One region of the Vibrio scophthalmi genome, then DNA from elsewhere that is predicted to be linked to it. Evidence: riboswitches for the same ligand, from Rfam matches in the RefSeq annotation. Region 1 holds a riboswitch; the other holds the start of a gene.

What was found. Region 1 has a riboswitch for lysine ahead of lysC (lysine-sensitive aspartokinase 3). Riboswitches for the same ligand answer to the same signal wherever they lie in the genome.
Region 2: linked by a shared signal. The riboswitch ahead of RJD38_RS01065 (Na+/H+ antiporter NhaC family protein) and the one ahead of lysC (lysine-sensitive aspartokinase 3) in region 1 are both predicted to bind lysine.

The regions. Positions count from the first base shown of each region.
Region 1 is NZ_CP134271.1:1,831,119-1,838,907, forward strand. Features, by position in the region: gene RJD38_RS08470 (YggT family protein) at 1-398, opposite strand, end outside; gene proC (pyrroline-5-carboxylate reductase) at 440-1,258, opposite strand; gene RJD38_RS08480 (YggS family pyridoxal phosphate-dependent enzyme) at 1,309-2,025, opposite strand; gene RJD38_RS08485 (type IV pilus twitching motility protein PilT) at 2,050-3,081, shown strand; gene RJD38_RS08490 (PilT/PilU family type 4a pilus ATPase) at 3,096-4,196, shown strand; gene lysC (lysine-sensitive aspartokinase 3) at 4,263-5,615, opposite strand; lysine riboswitch at 5,744-5,923, opposite strand; gene RJD38_RS08500 (pyridoxal-phosphate-dependent aminotransferase family protein) at 6,080-7,201, shown strand; gene RJD38_RS08505 (PglL family O-oligosaccharyltransferase) at 7,281-7,789, opposite strand, start outside.
Region 2 is NZ_CP134271.1:254,794-262,582, forward strand. Features, by position in the region: gene hisC (histidinol-phosphate transaminase) at 1-557, opposite strand, end outside; gene hisD (histidinol dehydrogenase) at 557-1,858, opposite strand; gene hisG (ATP phosphoribosyltransferase) at 1,863-2,759, opposite strand; His leader region at 2,812-2,946, opposite strand; gene RJD38_RS01065 (Na+/H+ antiporter NhaC family protein) at 3,163-4,758, opposite strand; lysine riboswitch at 4,870-5,053, opposite strand; gene RJD38_RS01070 (H-NS family nucleoid-associated regulatory protein) at 5,573-5,980, shown strand; gene RJD38_RS01075 (inosine/guanosine kinase) at 6,085-7,389, opposite strand; gene RJD38_RS01080 (hypothetical protein) at 7,482-7,751, opposite strand.

The DNA of each region.
Region 1 (7,789 bases):
TATTCCACCGGGCTGCGGCCTTGGCTTACCCAGCTCAAGATTGCGCGTAGTAACAGCACCCAGAATAATAATCCGCCCGCTGCTTTCACTAGTGATAGTGCGCCGAGGAATAAGAAATCAGCACTGAAGGCAACAGAGCCGTTAGAGGCAACTAAAATAACCGCGACAAACTTCACCACACAAAGTACGTAAGCAAACAGTACCGTGGATAAATCAATACTACCGACCGAAGGAATAACACGGCGTAGTGGGCCGATCACAGGTTGAGTTGCTTTCACAATAAACTGTGAGAATGGGTTATAAAAATCGGCACGTGTTGCTTGTAACCAAAGACGCAAAAGAACCACCATGATGTACAAATCAAACACGGTAGAAATTAAGAAACTGAGTGAACTCATAGGTTGCCCTTAAATCAATCGAGCCTTATTGGCTCTGCTTATTAAAATAACTTTTCCATTTCTTGAGCGCGAATAACCGCAGCTTGCATTGCTTTCGCTACGATATCCGATAATTGGTGCTCATTGAAAGTACGAATTGCTTCAGCGGTGGTACCACCTTTAGATGTCACTTGTTCGCGTAGGGTAGAAAGCTCGATTTGTGGGTTAGCAATCACCATTTCGGCTGCGCCCAGTGCTGACTGTTGTACCAGCAGGCGCGCAGTATCATTATCAAAACCTTGTGCAATCGCTTCAGCTTGCATCGCTTCCATAAACAAGAAGAAGTAAGCCGGCGCGCTACCAGCGGCGGCGATAACATTGTTGATCCCTGATTCTTGTTCAACCCAACATACTTTGCCTACCGCGCTCATAAGATCTGCGGCAAATTGACGATCTTGCGTTGAAACATTTTCAGGAGCATAAAGGCCGCTCATGCCTTGGCTGACTAGCGCTGGCGTATTTGGCATAACGCGAACTAGGCTTAGCTCGGCTGCAAACATTGAGTTGAGGCGCTCGGCACTGATGCCCGCTGCAATCGAAATCACCAATTTATGCGAAAAGTCGACACCTTGCATTCCTTGGCCAACCACTTCCATGAGTTGTGGTTTAACCGCCAGTACCACCACATCCGCTTGTGTCGCGGCAATCGCATTGTCGGCTTCGGTATTGATACCATATTGGTTAGAAAGAAAATCACGTTGCTCTTGATTAGGATCCGTCGCAGTAATCAAGTTTGCCGGATAGCCACTTGCCACTAGGCCCGCGATGATAGAGCGCGCCATGTTCCCTGCGCCGATAAAGGTGATTTTCTTATGTTCCATGATGACTTCCTAAATGGGTAATATTGTTATTTTTTACTAATTTTGCATTGCTACGCTTTAGTGCTGTAATCGCGCTCGCCGAAAATAGCGGTACCGATACGCACCATGGTGCTACCGGCTTCAATCGCCGCTTCCATATCCCCACTCATTCCCATTGAAAGGGTATCGAGCTTGAGGTTTGGATGGCGTTCAGCCAGTGCCTGTTTTAGCGCTGTAAGTTGTTTAAACGCGCGCAATTGTGATGTGTAATCTGGCACGTTGGCCGGAATTGACATCAATCCTCTTAATGTGAGGTTAGGCAGTGTCGAAATCAACGCTGCCAGTTCAAACACTTGATGCTCTTCAATGCCAGACTTACTGTCTTCGCCACTGGTGTTTACTTGAATCAGTACTTGCAACGGCGGCATGTCGCTTGGACGTTGATCATTTAAACGTTGAGCGATCTTAGCGCGATCAACCGTGTGTACCCAAGCAAAGTGTTCCGCTACAGGACGAGTTTTATTGGATTGAATAGGGCCAATAAAGTGCCACTCGATAGCAAGGTTAGGTTGATGCTCAGAAAAATATGTTACTTTATCAACCCCTTCTTGAACGTAGTTTTCACCAAACATCTGTTGCCCGGCAAGGGCGGCATCAAGGATTGCTTGATTGGGTTTGGTTTTACTTACCGCGAGAAGTTGCACTGACTCTTGAACACGGCCACATTTTTGCTGTGCGCTAGAGATCTGTGAGGTGATCTGTTCAATGTTTTGTTGAATACTACTCATAGCCTACTTTACTAAGGAATTTAAATGGATATCGCTGAGTTACTGGATTTTAGTGTAAAACATAATGCGTCAGATCTACATCTTTCTGCGGGTGTTTCTCCGATGGTGCGCATTGATGGCGAAGTTCGCAAGCTGGGAATCCCTGCTTTTAGCCACGCCGAAGTCCATCGCTTAATTTTTGAAGTGATGAACGATGCTCAGCGTAGCGAATTTGAAGAACACTTAGAAGTTGATTTTTCATTTGAACTTCCCGATATCGGTCGTTTTCGCGTCAATGCGTTTAACCAAGCGCGTGGTAGTGCAGCGGTTTTTCGTACTATTCCTACTTCCATTCCAACGTTGGAGCAGCTTGAAGCGCCGGCGATATTTGAAAGTATCGTCAACTTGGAAAAAGGCTTAGTGCTGGTGACGGGCCCGACGGGTTCTGGTAAGTCGACCACATTGGCGGCGATGGTTGACTATATTAATCAAAACCATAACAAGCACATTCTGACTATTGAAGATCCGATTGAATTTGTTCACAGCAACCAAAAATGTTTGGTCAATCAACGTGAAGTCCATCGAGATACTCGCAGCTTTAAAGCGGCTTTGCGTAGTGCTTTACGTGAAGATCCTGATGTCATTCTTGTTGGTGAGTTGCGTGATCAAGAAACGATTAGTTTGGCGCTAACGGCAGCGGAAACGGGCCACTTAGTTTTTGCTACGCTGCACACCAGCTCTGCAGCCAAAACCATTGACCGTATTATTGATGTTTTTCCGGGCAGTGAGAAAGGCATGGTGCGTTCTATGCTTTCGGAATCACTACGTTCAGTGATTGCACAAAAACTGCTGAAGCGTATTGGCGGTGGTCGTGTTGCGTGTCATGAAATTATGATGGCAACGCCCGCAATCCGTAACTTGATCCGTGAAGATAAAGTCGCGCAGATGTATTCAGTGATCCAAACTGGATCGGCTCAAGGCATGCAAACTATGGAACAAAATGCCAAACTTTTGATCGCCAAGGGCTTGGTCGATCAAGCTGAGGTTGAGCAAAAAATTGGCTCGCTAGATTTCTAAAGGAGCAAAACAATATGGATGCCTTCCTGCAAGGAATGAGTGAGCAAAAAGCGTCAGATTTGTATATCACCGTTGGCGCTCCAGTGCTTTATCGTGTTGATGGTGAATTACAGCCACAAGGCGATAAGCTTGCTGAGCAAGAGGTGTTCGCGTTATTGAACTCGTTAATGGATAACGAGCGCTTGAGCGAGTTTAAACGCAGTCGTGAAGCGAATTTTGCCGTGGTGCGAGATTGCGGACGATTTCGTGTTTCTGCCTTTTTTCAACGTGAGCAACCCGGGGCGGTAATTCGACGTATCGAAACGAAGATTCCAACTTGTGAAGAACTTAATCTCCCTACGGTGTTGCAAAAGCTGGCGACCACCAAGCGAGGTTTGGTGCTGGTGGTTGGAGCAACCGGTTCTGGTAAATCGACCACCATGGCGGCAATGACTGGCTATCGAAATCAACACCGCAGCGGTCACATTCTCACCGTGGAAGATCCGATTGAATTTGTTCACGAACATCAGGGCTGCATTGTGACTCAGCGTGAAGTCGGCCTCGATACTGAAAGCTATGAAGTCGCCCTGAAAAACTCGCTGCGCCAAGCGCCGGATATGATCTTAATTGGTGAGATTCGTAGTCGAGAAACCATGGAATATGCAATGGCGTTTGCGGAAACCGGTCATCTGTGTATGGCAACCTTGCACGCTAATAATGCCAATCAAGCGTTAGAGCGTATTTTACATTTGGTGCCAAAAGAGAAAAAAGAGCAGTTCTTATTTGATTTGTCGATGAACCTGAAAGGCGTGGTTGCTCAGCAGTTGCTGCGAGATAAAAATGGTCAAGGTCGTCATGGTGTTTTTGAAGTGCTGCTCAATAGCCCTCGCATCGCTGATTTGATCCGTCGTGGTGAGTTGCACGAAGTGAAAGCGACCATGGCGAAGTCGCAGCAGACGGGTATGCAGACTTTTGACCAGTCGTTATTTCAGTTGCTGGTTGATGGCAAAATTAGTGAAGAGGATGCGCTGCACAGTGCTGACTCTGCCAATGATTTACGCATTATGCTTAAAACGGAGCGCGGAGAGTCTTTAACGAGTGGATCTCTGGCTGATATCACCATTGATATGGACTGATAGGGCTGTTGTGGACCAAAACAAAAACCGAGCTCGCAGCTCGGTTTTTTATTTTTGGTTTCAAGACTATTTTTCAAATAGCTCTTGATGGAGCTTTTGGATCGCTTGGCGTGACACCGATTCATGCAGTAAGAAGCATAAGTTGTGCGGGCTTGCGCCGTAGCAAATCATACGTAAGTTGAAATCTTCTAGGGTGCCAAACACTTGTTTTGCGTAGCCGCGGCTTTCGCTCATGTTGTTACCGATCAGCGCCACTAAACATAGATTGTGTTCTACCTCGACAGTGCATAGTGCTTCTAGCTCTTCACGTGCCGCGCTTGGTAATTGTGGTGCGCCGCCAGATGTGCCCGTTTGATCGAGAGTAAGTGACACACTGATCTCCGAGGTGGTGATCAAGTCCACTGAAACTTTATGCTTGGCCAGAATCTCAAATACTTTCGCGAGGAAGCCATAAGCATGGAACATATTAGCACTGTGTAGCGTTACCATAGTTTGATTACAGCGCAGGGCTAGTGCACGGAAAAGAGGTGAGCTTTGCACCTGATGACGGATCCATGTGCCGCCTTTTTCTGGCTCTTTTGATGATCCGACAAATACCGGAATATCATGGCGTAGCGCTGGTACTAACGTTGAAGGGTGCAGGATCTTGGCGCCAAAGTTGGCCATTTCAGATGCTTCACTAAAGCTAATCTCTGGAATTGGAGACGCTTTTTCTGCAATACGAGGATCGGTGGTGTAAATACCCGGAACATCAGTCCAGATCTCTAAACCTTCTGCTTTAACGGCTTCCGCAATCAAAGCGGCACTGTAATCACTGCCTCCGCGACCGAGAGTCGTGGTGTTACCGAGCTCATCAGAACCGATAAAGCCCTGCGTGATGACAACGAATTCTTGGCAGAGAGGGACTAAATGTTGTGTCGCTAACTGAGCGGTTTGTTCTACATTCGGTTCGGCTTTGCCAAAGGTATTATCTGTGCGTAGTACTTGGCGGATATCAAAACGTTGTGCTTTGATGCCACGCTCTCGCATCAGTTGAGCAAGTAGATGCGTTGACATTAGTTCACCACAGGCGACTAAGTGATCAGTGAGTTTATCTGTTGCTTGAATCGAAGCGGCTTCAGCAAGGCTGGTGACGGTATCGAGAATTTTGTAAATCTCAGCGGCGGTATTGGTGGCATCTTCAAGTTGGCCAAGTACTGCTTCATGAATTTCTGCAATTTGGCTTAAGATTTGGCTACGTTGCTGTTGTTCTTGTACGCCATTAGCCAGTTCAACTAATAGATTGGTTACGCCAGAGCAGGCGCTACTAACGACTAATCTGGTGCTAGGGTTATTTTCAATGATGGCCGCACAACGGCTCATTGCTTCAAAGTTTGCGACACTTGTACCGCCAAATTTGGCGACATTAAAAGAGCTCACAGTATTTCTCCCACGACTTCCTAAATTGTTGTTGGAATCCCAACGTCCGATGTTTTGTGTTTGATGATTCAAACGAGAAGAGAATTTCCTGAGCGGTATAAAGAGGTTCGTATTTATTGTGAATAGTTCACCTCAGAAGCGCTTCATCAGGCGGTGCTGATGACAATTGATGAGAATCAACTCAAGTCAACCGACTGCTCTAATCCGACAATTTAGCGCAATCTCGGCACTGCTCTCCCTTCAACACACCGTATCGGAGTTGTGGCTCCACGATGCATCTACCTAGGCAGCGCTCCTCTTCTGTGATTAAATATTGAACGTTTTTATGTGACCAAAGTCAATTAAAAATTTACAAATATAACAAAATCGCTGCTAACTAGACTTACGGCCAATTGTTGTTAGCAAGGTATTGTTCTATGGTGAATTAGCTTGAGATTAATCCTGATATACAGCAAGGAGTGACAATGACGATTACCAGCTTTATTCCACCACACCGAACCTTAATGGGGCCGGGGCCATCTGATATTTCGCCACAAGTATTGCAAGCGTTGAGTCGCCCAACCGTTGGTCATTTAGATCCGCTTTTTATCGCTATGATGGATGAGTTAAAGCAACTCTTAAAATACGCTTTTCAAACTGAAAATGAGTTTACCATTGCGCTTTCAGCCCCGGGAAGTGCGGGTATGGAAGCCTGTTTTGTTAATTTAATTGAGTCGGGCGATAAAGTGATTGTGTGCCGCAATGGGGTATTTGGCGAACGGATGCGAGAAAATGTGATCCGCGCTGGAGGCGAGGTTGTAGTGGTGGATGATGAGTGGGGATACCCAGTCTCTATCGACAAGGTGCGTCAAGCGCTGGTGGAGCATCCGGATACTAAGATCGTAGCCTTTGTACATGCCGAAACGTCCACAGGAGCGCTCTCCGATGCGCAAGCGCTAGGAGCGCTAGCTAAGCAATATGGTGCTCTGACGATTGTGGATGCCGTAACCTCACTCGGTGGTGTGCCATTAAAAGTGGATGAATGGCAGTTAGATGCTGTTTATTCAGGCAGCCAGAAATGTCTTTCTTGTACGCCAGGCTTATCACCATTGACTTTTTCCGCCAAAGCGATTGAAAAAATACAGGGTCGTACCACGCCGGTGCAGAGTTGGTTTCTCGATCAGAGCCTAGTATTGGGCTATTGGAGTGGTGAAGGTAAGCGGAGTTATCACCACACGGCGCCCGTAAACAGTTTATATGCGCTGCATGAAGCATTACTGATTCTGCGACAAGAAGGGTTAAAGAATGCTTGGCATCGTCACCAATTGATGCATGAAAAGCTCAAATTGGGTTTGGAAAAGTTAGGTTTTGAATTTGTGGTCGAACAAGCGTATCGCTTACCACAATTGAATGCGGTTTTTGTTCCACAAGGTATTGATGAAGCGAAGGTGCGTAGCCATTTGCTACAGACTTACAATCTCGAAGTCGGTGCTGGGCTTGGCGCTTTGGCGGGTAAAGCGTGGCGCATAGGTTTGATGGGATATGGCGCAAGAGAAGAGAATATTGCGTTGTGTCTGCGAGCCTTAGAAGAATCCATCACGCAATAATCTTGTTCAGTGCGTTAGACAAAGCGCTAGATACCAACCTGGTAGGAACGAGTAAGAGCGGCCCTGAGGCCGCTCTTTTTTATTGAGCCGAGGAGGGCTTTAGTGCGTTGATATCTGGAGCGATATATTGCACTTTGTCAAAGTCTCGATTTGGGAACAGGAACTTTGCTTCGCTGCGAATTTGCTCGGCTTTCTGTGTCTCTTCAATGCCTTGATAGGCCAAGATTAGGTTGTTATAGAAAGCCGGACGCGGCTTGTGTTTAATGATCTGCAAAGACCAATCAATATAAGGTTGAATGTAATCTGGATTTTGACTCATCAAACCAATATTGAGATAGGTGTTATACACATCCCAATCATAGCGATCTTTCCAGACAATGGGGTTGCTGACACTATTAAGGATATCTGGATTTTTAGGGCTCGATTTCTCAAATTGGGTTAACACAGAGTTAGTGTGTAATGAGCTGAGCATATACAGACTTACTGTAATCGGAACCACTAGGCTCATCACTCTCAACAAGGTTTGAGTGATGCGACTAAAACCAGCGGCTCGATATGAGTTTGCTCGTTGATCGATCCAATATAATA
Region 2 (7,789 bases), 1.6 Mb from region 1:
CAAAAATCGATATACGCTTCGTCCATAACGACAATAGCGCGATCCTTGGTCATTTCTAATAGTGAGACAATATCTTCACGCTTGACCAAGTTACCCGTTGGGTTATTTGGGCTACAAACAAACACCAACTTAACCTTCTCTAGGTTTTGCTCGATAGCCGCTAAATCCAATTGCCATTCTGCGGTCAGTGGCACCACATTACGCGCAACGCCCATGGTTTCAGCACTAATGCCGTACATTCCATAAGTCGGCGGGCAAAATAGAATGGCATCTTCATTTGGCTCACAAAAAGCGCGAATGAGCAGCTCAATACCTTCGTCAGCACCACGAGAAGTGAGCGTTTGCTCTGGCTTCACGCCCGCATAAGAAGCGTAAGCCTCAATCAACTCTTTCGGCTGACATTCGCTGTAACGGTTAAGACGAGCAAAATCGGTCTTATATTCATTATTAAATGGCGATTCATTTGCGTTAAGCCATACATCACCGCAACCACCAATACGGCGCGCTGATAAATATGGCGTTAGCTGTTGGACCTGCTTACGCGCTAACTTTTCCATTATGCTTCTCCTCGTTGAAGCAATTTTTCAACACGAATAGTCACCGCACGTTTATGTGCATCGAGACCTTCTGCCTCTGCCATTGTCACCACAGTTGGTGCCAATGCTTTTAAACCTTCCGCCGACAACTCTTGCACCGTCATACGTTTAGAAAAATCGGCTAAGCCAAGGCTTGAGTAAGTGCGAGTGTAACCATAGGTTGGTAACACGTGATTGGTCCCTGAAGCATAATCACCCGCAGATTCTGGCGACCAATCTCCTAAGAAGATTGAACCGGCGTTATCAAGTAACGGCAGCAATTCACGTGGATTTTTGGTCTGCACAATCAAGTGCTCTGGGCCATAGAAGTTTGAAATCGACACTGCTTGCGTCAAGGATTCCGAAATAATAATCAAACTAGAGGCAAGTGCTTTTTCGGCAATATCCGCACGCGATAATTCTTTTAGCTGGCGCAGTACTGCATCTGCCACTTGATCGGCAATGACAGGAGAAGGAGTGACAAGAACCACTTGGGAGTCAGGACCATGCTCCGCTTGGCTAAGCAAATCTGAGGCGATGAACTCTGGATCAGCGGTTTCATCTGCAATAACGAGCACTTCAGAAGGGCCGGCGGGCATATCAATTGCCGCCCCGCGAAAATCATTGCTCACTTGACGCTTAGCCTCGGTCACATAAGCATTGCCCGGGCCAAAAATCTTATCGACTTTGCTGACCGACTCTGTTCCATAAGCCATCGCCGCTATCGCCTGGCCACCCCCAACGTTATACACCTCGTCGATGTTACATAGCTTAGCGACGTAAAGGATTTCATCAGCAATCGGCGGTGGTGAACACAGCACAACCTTCTGACAACCGGCAATTTGTGAAGGAACACCGAGCATCAATACTGTAGATGGTAGTGGTGCACTACCGCCAGGAATATACAGCCCCACATTTTGGATCGGGCGTGTCACCTGCTCGCACATCACTCCCGGTTGTGTTTCGACTTTGATCGGCTGCGGCTTCTGTGCTTTATGAAACTTGGCAATATTGCTATACGCTTGTTCAAGTGCTTGTTTCATCGTGTCGGTTAGGCGCGCTGATGCTTGATCGATTTCTTGTTGAGAAACGCGAATCGAGCTTGGCGTTACGCGATCAAATTTTTCTGTCAGTTCAAGCACTGCAGCATCGCCCTGTTGGCGAACTTGCGCGATCACTTGCGACACTGCCGCTGTGATATTTGCCCCTTCTGCAATCGCTGGACGCTCTAACACCGCATCTTGCTGTGTTTCGCTTAGAGACTGCCATACCACTGTTCTCATTGGCTTACTCCATCATTTTTTCGATTGGAAGGACTAGAATTGAACTTGCACCTAATTCTTTAAGCTGTTCCATGGTTTCCCAGAAAAGGTTTTCGGTACTCACAAGGTGAACCGCAACTTTTTGTTTATCAGCAGAAAGAGGCAACACCGTTGGATCTTCCGCCCCCGGTAGCAAGGCTTTCACTTGCTCTAAACGATCTACAGGCGCGTGTAACATGATGTATTTTGATTCTTTTGCTTGTTGTACACCTTGCATACGAGTCAGCAGCTTGTCGATTAACGCCTGTTTGTCAGCGGCAAATTCACCAGTGCGTTGAATCAGAGTCGCTTTAGAGCGGAAAATGACTTCTGCTTCTTTCAAGCCATTGGCTTCAAGTGTTGCACCCGTTGACACAAGGTCAGCGATTGCATCGGCTAAACCCGCACGAGGTGCAACTTCGACCGAACCAGTCAGCATACAAGTAGAGAATGGGATACCTTGCTCATCCATATAGGCTTTCAATAGGTGTGGATACGTGGTTGCGATACGTTTACCCGCCAAATCTTGTGGCCCTTGGTATTCTTGATCTTTGTTAATCGCAATAGAGAGACGGCAACCACCAAAGTCTAAACGGCGTAACTGTAGAAACTCATTTGGCTCACCGAGCGCTTTGCGATCTAAGCGAACTTCCTCTAGTTCGTTCTCGCCAATAAAGCCCAAATCAACCACACCATCCATAATCAAACCAGGAATGTCGTCGTCACGAACCAGTAACAAATCAATTGGCATATTTTGCGAATGAACCACTAGGCGCTCACCCATGATTGTGAATTTTACGCCGCACTGTTTCAGCAGTTGCTGACACTCTTTACTTAGGCGACCTTTCTTTTGAATTGCGATTCTTAGGCGTTGTGTTTGCATTGCGATATCCCTGTGCAAATTTCTGATAATTCTTAGTTTTCAAGCCATTAAAATTGAAAAACCCTCGGAAGATGTGAGTCTCCCGAGGGTTAATTCTAAAAATCTTTGATTTAGCCTCCGGGAGTTTCCTGTCCCCCGGGTATGCGTTCATCTCCCGAAAGACTACATTGGGTGATGGTGATGATGAATATTCATTACTAATTTACGCATACTTATAAGCTCTTCAATTCCGCTTGGTTGATTACCACACTAACCAAGCCATTAACTTTTTTCAACCTTTAATTTAAGTTTTTTTAAACGCACTACACACACTTATTCGATCGACTGCCTTAACTGAGTTAGCTTAAAACAAAAAAGAGGACCTAAGCCCTCTTCATCAAACAAAGTCACCCAACTGTGGTGGTTACTGTGTCGTCATTTTTGATTTTGACAGTATATTCAATACAAAACACACCGCCACAAATGCAGCACTACACGCGGTTAGAGACAACATTAGTGATTCTGTCATACCCAGCACAATAAAGCCGATACATGAAATCAGCGCCACCGATAGTGCATAGGGTAGCTGCGTCGTTACGTGGTCAATATGGCAACAACGAGCACCGGTTGAAGACAGGATGGTCGTATCTGAGATTGGTGAACAGTGATCACCGAATACTGAACCGGCTAGTACCGCACTAAGCATTGGTAGCATAAGCGTAATGTCGGTATTCCCCGCCATATCGCCGGCAATTGGCAACATAATACCAAACGTGCCCCATGAACTGCCGGTTGCAAAAGCCATCACACCAGACAATAGGAATAGGATTACTGGCAACCAGTGAGGATTCACATTACCTTGCGCCATCGTCGAAAGGTAGCTACCTGTTTGCATATCACCAATCACAGTGCCAATTGACCAAGCAAAGATCAGAATTAAGATCGCGCCAAACATCGATTTTGCACCAATGACTAAAGTACGCGTCACTTCAATCGCTGGAATACGCTGACGAATGACCGTAATCAAGGCAACAATTAGACCAACTGAACCGCCGTAGATAAGTGAAATGCCGACATTGGTATTTTCAAATGCGCCTAATAGTGCAAATGGCTTACCACTTTCTGCCAAGACTTGACCACCGGTGTACAACATAGAAGCAACGGTCGCAACAATCAGCAATACAATCGGTAGGATCAAATCAGACACTCGACCTTTGTCGCTTTCACGAATATCAAGTTCTTCATCTAACGAACGCGCTTCTTCAAGCTCATCCATTTGGTTTTCATCATCAAAACCACGCCCTTGTGAAGCTGAGATCTCGTGCTCGCGCATCTTACCAACCGATAAGCCAAACCACGCTACGGCAAATACCATTAACAACGCAAAGATAGCGTAAAAGTTCATTGGTACTAAGCGCATGTACGCGCCTAAAGCAGAATATTCCGTAATGCCGTGCGAGACCAAAATACCACTAATAATGGTCATGATGTATGCACCCCAGCTAGAAGCGGGCATCACAACACACATTGGCGCAGCAGTTGAATCAAGAATATAAGCAAGTTTCGCGCGTGATACATAGAAGCGATCAGTCACAGGACGAGAAATCGCACCCACTGCAAGGCTATTAAAGTAATCATCAATGAAGATGAAAATACCTAAAAATGCCGCTAATAGTTTCGCACCGCGTTTACTTTTAATGCGTGATTGAGCCCAGTCAGCAAACGCGCGTGTACCACCAGACAATGTCAGCAGGGCTGTCATCATGCCAAGCAGTAATAGGAAGCCAATAATGCTCATGTTGCCAGCATTCAAAGAGCCATCTTCAACAAAAACACCGAATACGGTATTTTTCACATAGCTAGTCGCACCACCAAGTGAGTAATCTGCAAGTAAAATAGCGCCTAAAACAATACCCGCACCCAAAGAAAGCAGTACGCGACGAGTAATAATAGCCAAGCTAAGAGCGACTACCGGAGGAAGCAATGATAAAGGGGATGTAGCAAAATCGATTAAATTCATGATCTTCAAAAACCAGTAATAATTGGTTAGAGATCTACTGCAGACGCATAAACTACATAGATAGCCTATACATTTAAAAATTAGCGATAGGAAAGTGAATACTTATCCCAAGCCTACAGTAGCGCTCCATAGTTATACAAATAATAGACTATGGCAGTGTTGTCCCTATTCGAGTACAACCCCAGCGAGAGATGTTGATGTATCAGCTCACTTCGGCGGATAAGACCTTTTACGTTTGCTCATTGGCATCACCCCAACAAACGCGACTCATTCATTCCGCTCCTCTACCGCACTATCCAAAGACAATGCTAAATTAAACAATGTTTAACATAGCTTTAACTAAGATAACGCATCAGGTGACGACCATTGTACTTATCTTAAACATCATTTCAATACATCGACCTAAACTTTTATTGCTCTTTTTTAATTACTCCAATCCTTTTCAAGCGGGGCCTTTATATGCAACTAGACCAGAGAGACCGCTCAGTAAAAAACGCATATATTTCATACCGCAGTGTAAAGAGACCGTTAATAACCACTTATATCGACACACTGAATTTATAAAACACCTGCAATCATCATGACAAATAATTTTTCTTTCTGACTAGCATATATGAAACCACGCACTAAACTTAAAGTCGTTACTTCTATCTAAATTGAAGTATGAGGTAAACAATAGAATGTGAAGTGAGCTTAAAACTTACTTTCAAGAAAATCGTTCGTATTATTTTTTATTTAATTTTATATAATTGAATTGTAATATCCACATTACCGGATTAATATCCATTTATCGCTTACTATATTGGTGCAATTTATGTCGGAATTAACAAAAACACTTTTAAACATTCGTAGCCTACGTGCTTTTTCTCGTGAACTAACTCTAGAGCAACTAGAAGAAGCACTAGAAAAATTATCGCTTGTTGTTTCTGAGCGTAAAGAAGCTGACGAAGCTGAATTAGCAGAACGCGCTGAGCAAGAAGCAAAGCTTGCTGCTATTGCTGAACAAATCGCAAAAGACGGTATTGATGTAGAAGCACTAATTAGTGCACTTGCTGGTGAAACTAAAACAAAAACTAAAGCAAAACGTGCACCACGCCCTGCAAAATACAAATATGAAGATGCTAACGGCGACGAAAAAACTTGGACAGGCCAAGGTCGTACTCCATCAGCAATCCAAGCTCTACTAGATTCAGGCCGTAAGCTTGAAGAGTTTTTAATCTAGTTTAACGATAGATTAAAATGAGATTTAAAAAAGGCTCCTTATTAGGAGCCTTTTTTTCATCAATTAAAATAATACCCGCTTAATAGCAGGTATTATTTGAACAACTATCTTTCCCAGTATGCTTCTTCCAAGCTATCTTCGCGTTCCGGTAGACCACGAGATAAACGAGGGGAATGTTGCACTAATACTTCATAGCTTGCTCGATTAGAGTATTTGCACACTTGTGAGAATGACGAATACGTTAAGAAAGCGTGAGCATGCTTACTTGAGTTCGGCACGTTTTCTCTATGGTACTTATTTGCTGCCATATCATGCAATAAAGCCGATAACGCAGCATCACCAGCGCCATTAGTATTCTTAATTTTTTCTGGGCCACCCATATAAGGTGATATATGTGAATAGACTTTAATCGGTTCTTCACACAATGCTTTCACTGCCGGACGGCTGAATTCATATTGGTTAAATTCCGCAATACAACCCGGTAATAACGGTAATGAAGTTTCGCGTTTAGCGCCCTCTTCCGTATAACCTGCCATGTAAAGACCTACAGGGCCTGCAGTACAAAGTACAAGATCAACCCAATCTAACGCTTTATCTGAAGCCGCTAGTGGATCAACTTCACCTGTTAAAGCTTCTGCTTCATCTTCATTCATCGCCACAACAGAAACATGGTCGCGTAAAAAGTCTTGCCAGAATTTAGGGTCGTCTTGAATAACGAACTTAGTACCAAGTGTTAATACCACTGGTACATCATATTTCTTCGCATATTCGATAGCACGCATGGTTGCTTCAGGCATAGGGTCGCCTGGCTTACAACGCACTAAATAAGCAGTAAGTACTAAGGCTGATGCATTTTTGAAAATCTTTTCAGGAATGCTATCAGGGCGAAGTTGGTTCATTTGACCTTCGCTAATCGCAAAAGTACGTTCGCCATCTTCGGTAATCAATGCAAAACAACGGCCAATCGCACCTTCAACACCTTGTAGGTAATTAAGATCCATTCGGCTCGATGTATTACACAAATAACGGTAGCCGTAGCTGCCAATTTTAATATCTTGGCTCATAACACCCAGTAATGTTGAGCGGTCATCTGCCAACACTGAGTAGTTATGAAGTGTATTACCAATGGTACCACCCGCATATTCGTTAGTAATAAGCGCTTGGTCTTTCAATTCGTTATATAACGCTTCTGCCGTTTGGTCATCAATAACCAATGAGTGTCCCTTACTCAGTCCGTATTTTTCGATCAGCTCCGAACCGACTTTCGCTTCAATGTCCACTAACGTCTGATCGATACCAATAATATGGGTACGAGACATCTTCTTGCTCTCTTGCGCTTGGCTTACCAATGGGTCGCGAGCATGGACGGGAAAATAGTGCTTCGATTTACGTTGACCAGGAAATTTCATAACTATGATTCTGATTAAGGGATGACAGGAGCGCGGATTCTACCGCGCTGTGGATAGCGCGGCAATAACTGGGATTATAGCAAACGTTTGCCCTATTCACCTTCCATAAAGTAGAGGTCTGGCAGGCTATCTAAATGCTCAGAATAACGCTTCAAATTAAATTCTCCGCCATTTTTCATCACATCAAAAATTTCAATCGAAACCGCACAAGCCATCATCGCAACGGCATCATCACGACTGGTACCACTCATACGCAAGCGCATTAGAGTCTCTGTCACTTTTACTGGATTACGATCTTCAAGCTGATTCTCAATCACTTCAATCAAATCGGCTTCTTCTAATACTTGGTTTTCATCTGTCACTTGGTTGTACCTTCAACTTACCACTTGAATTTTCGCCA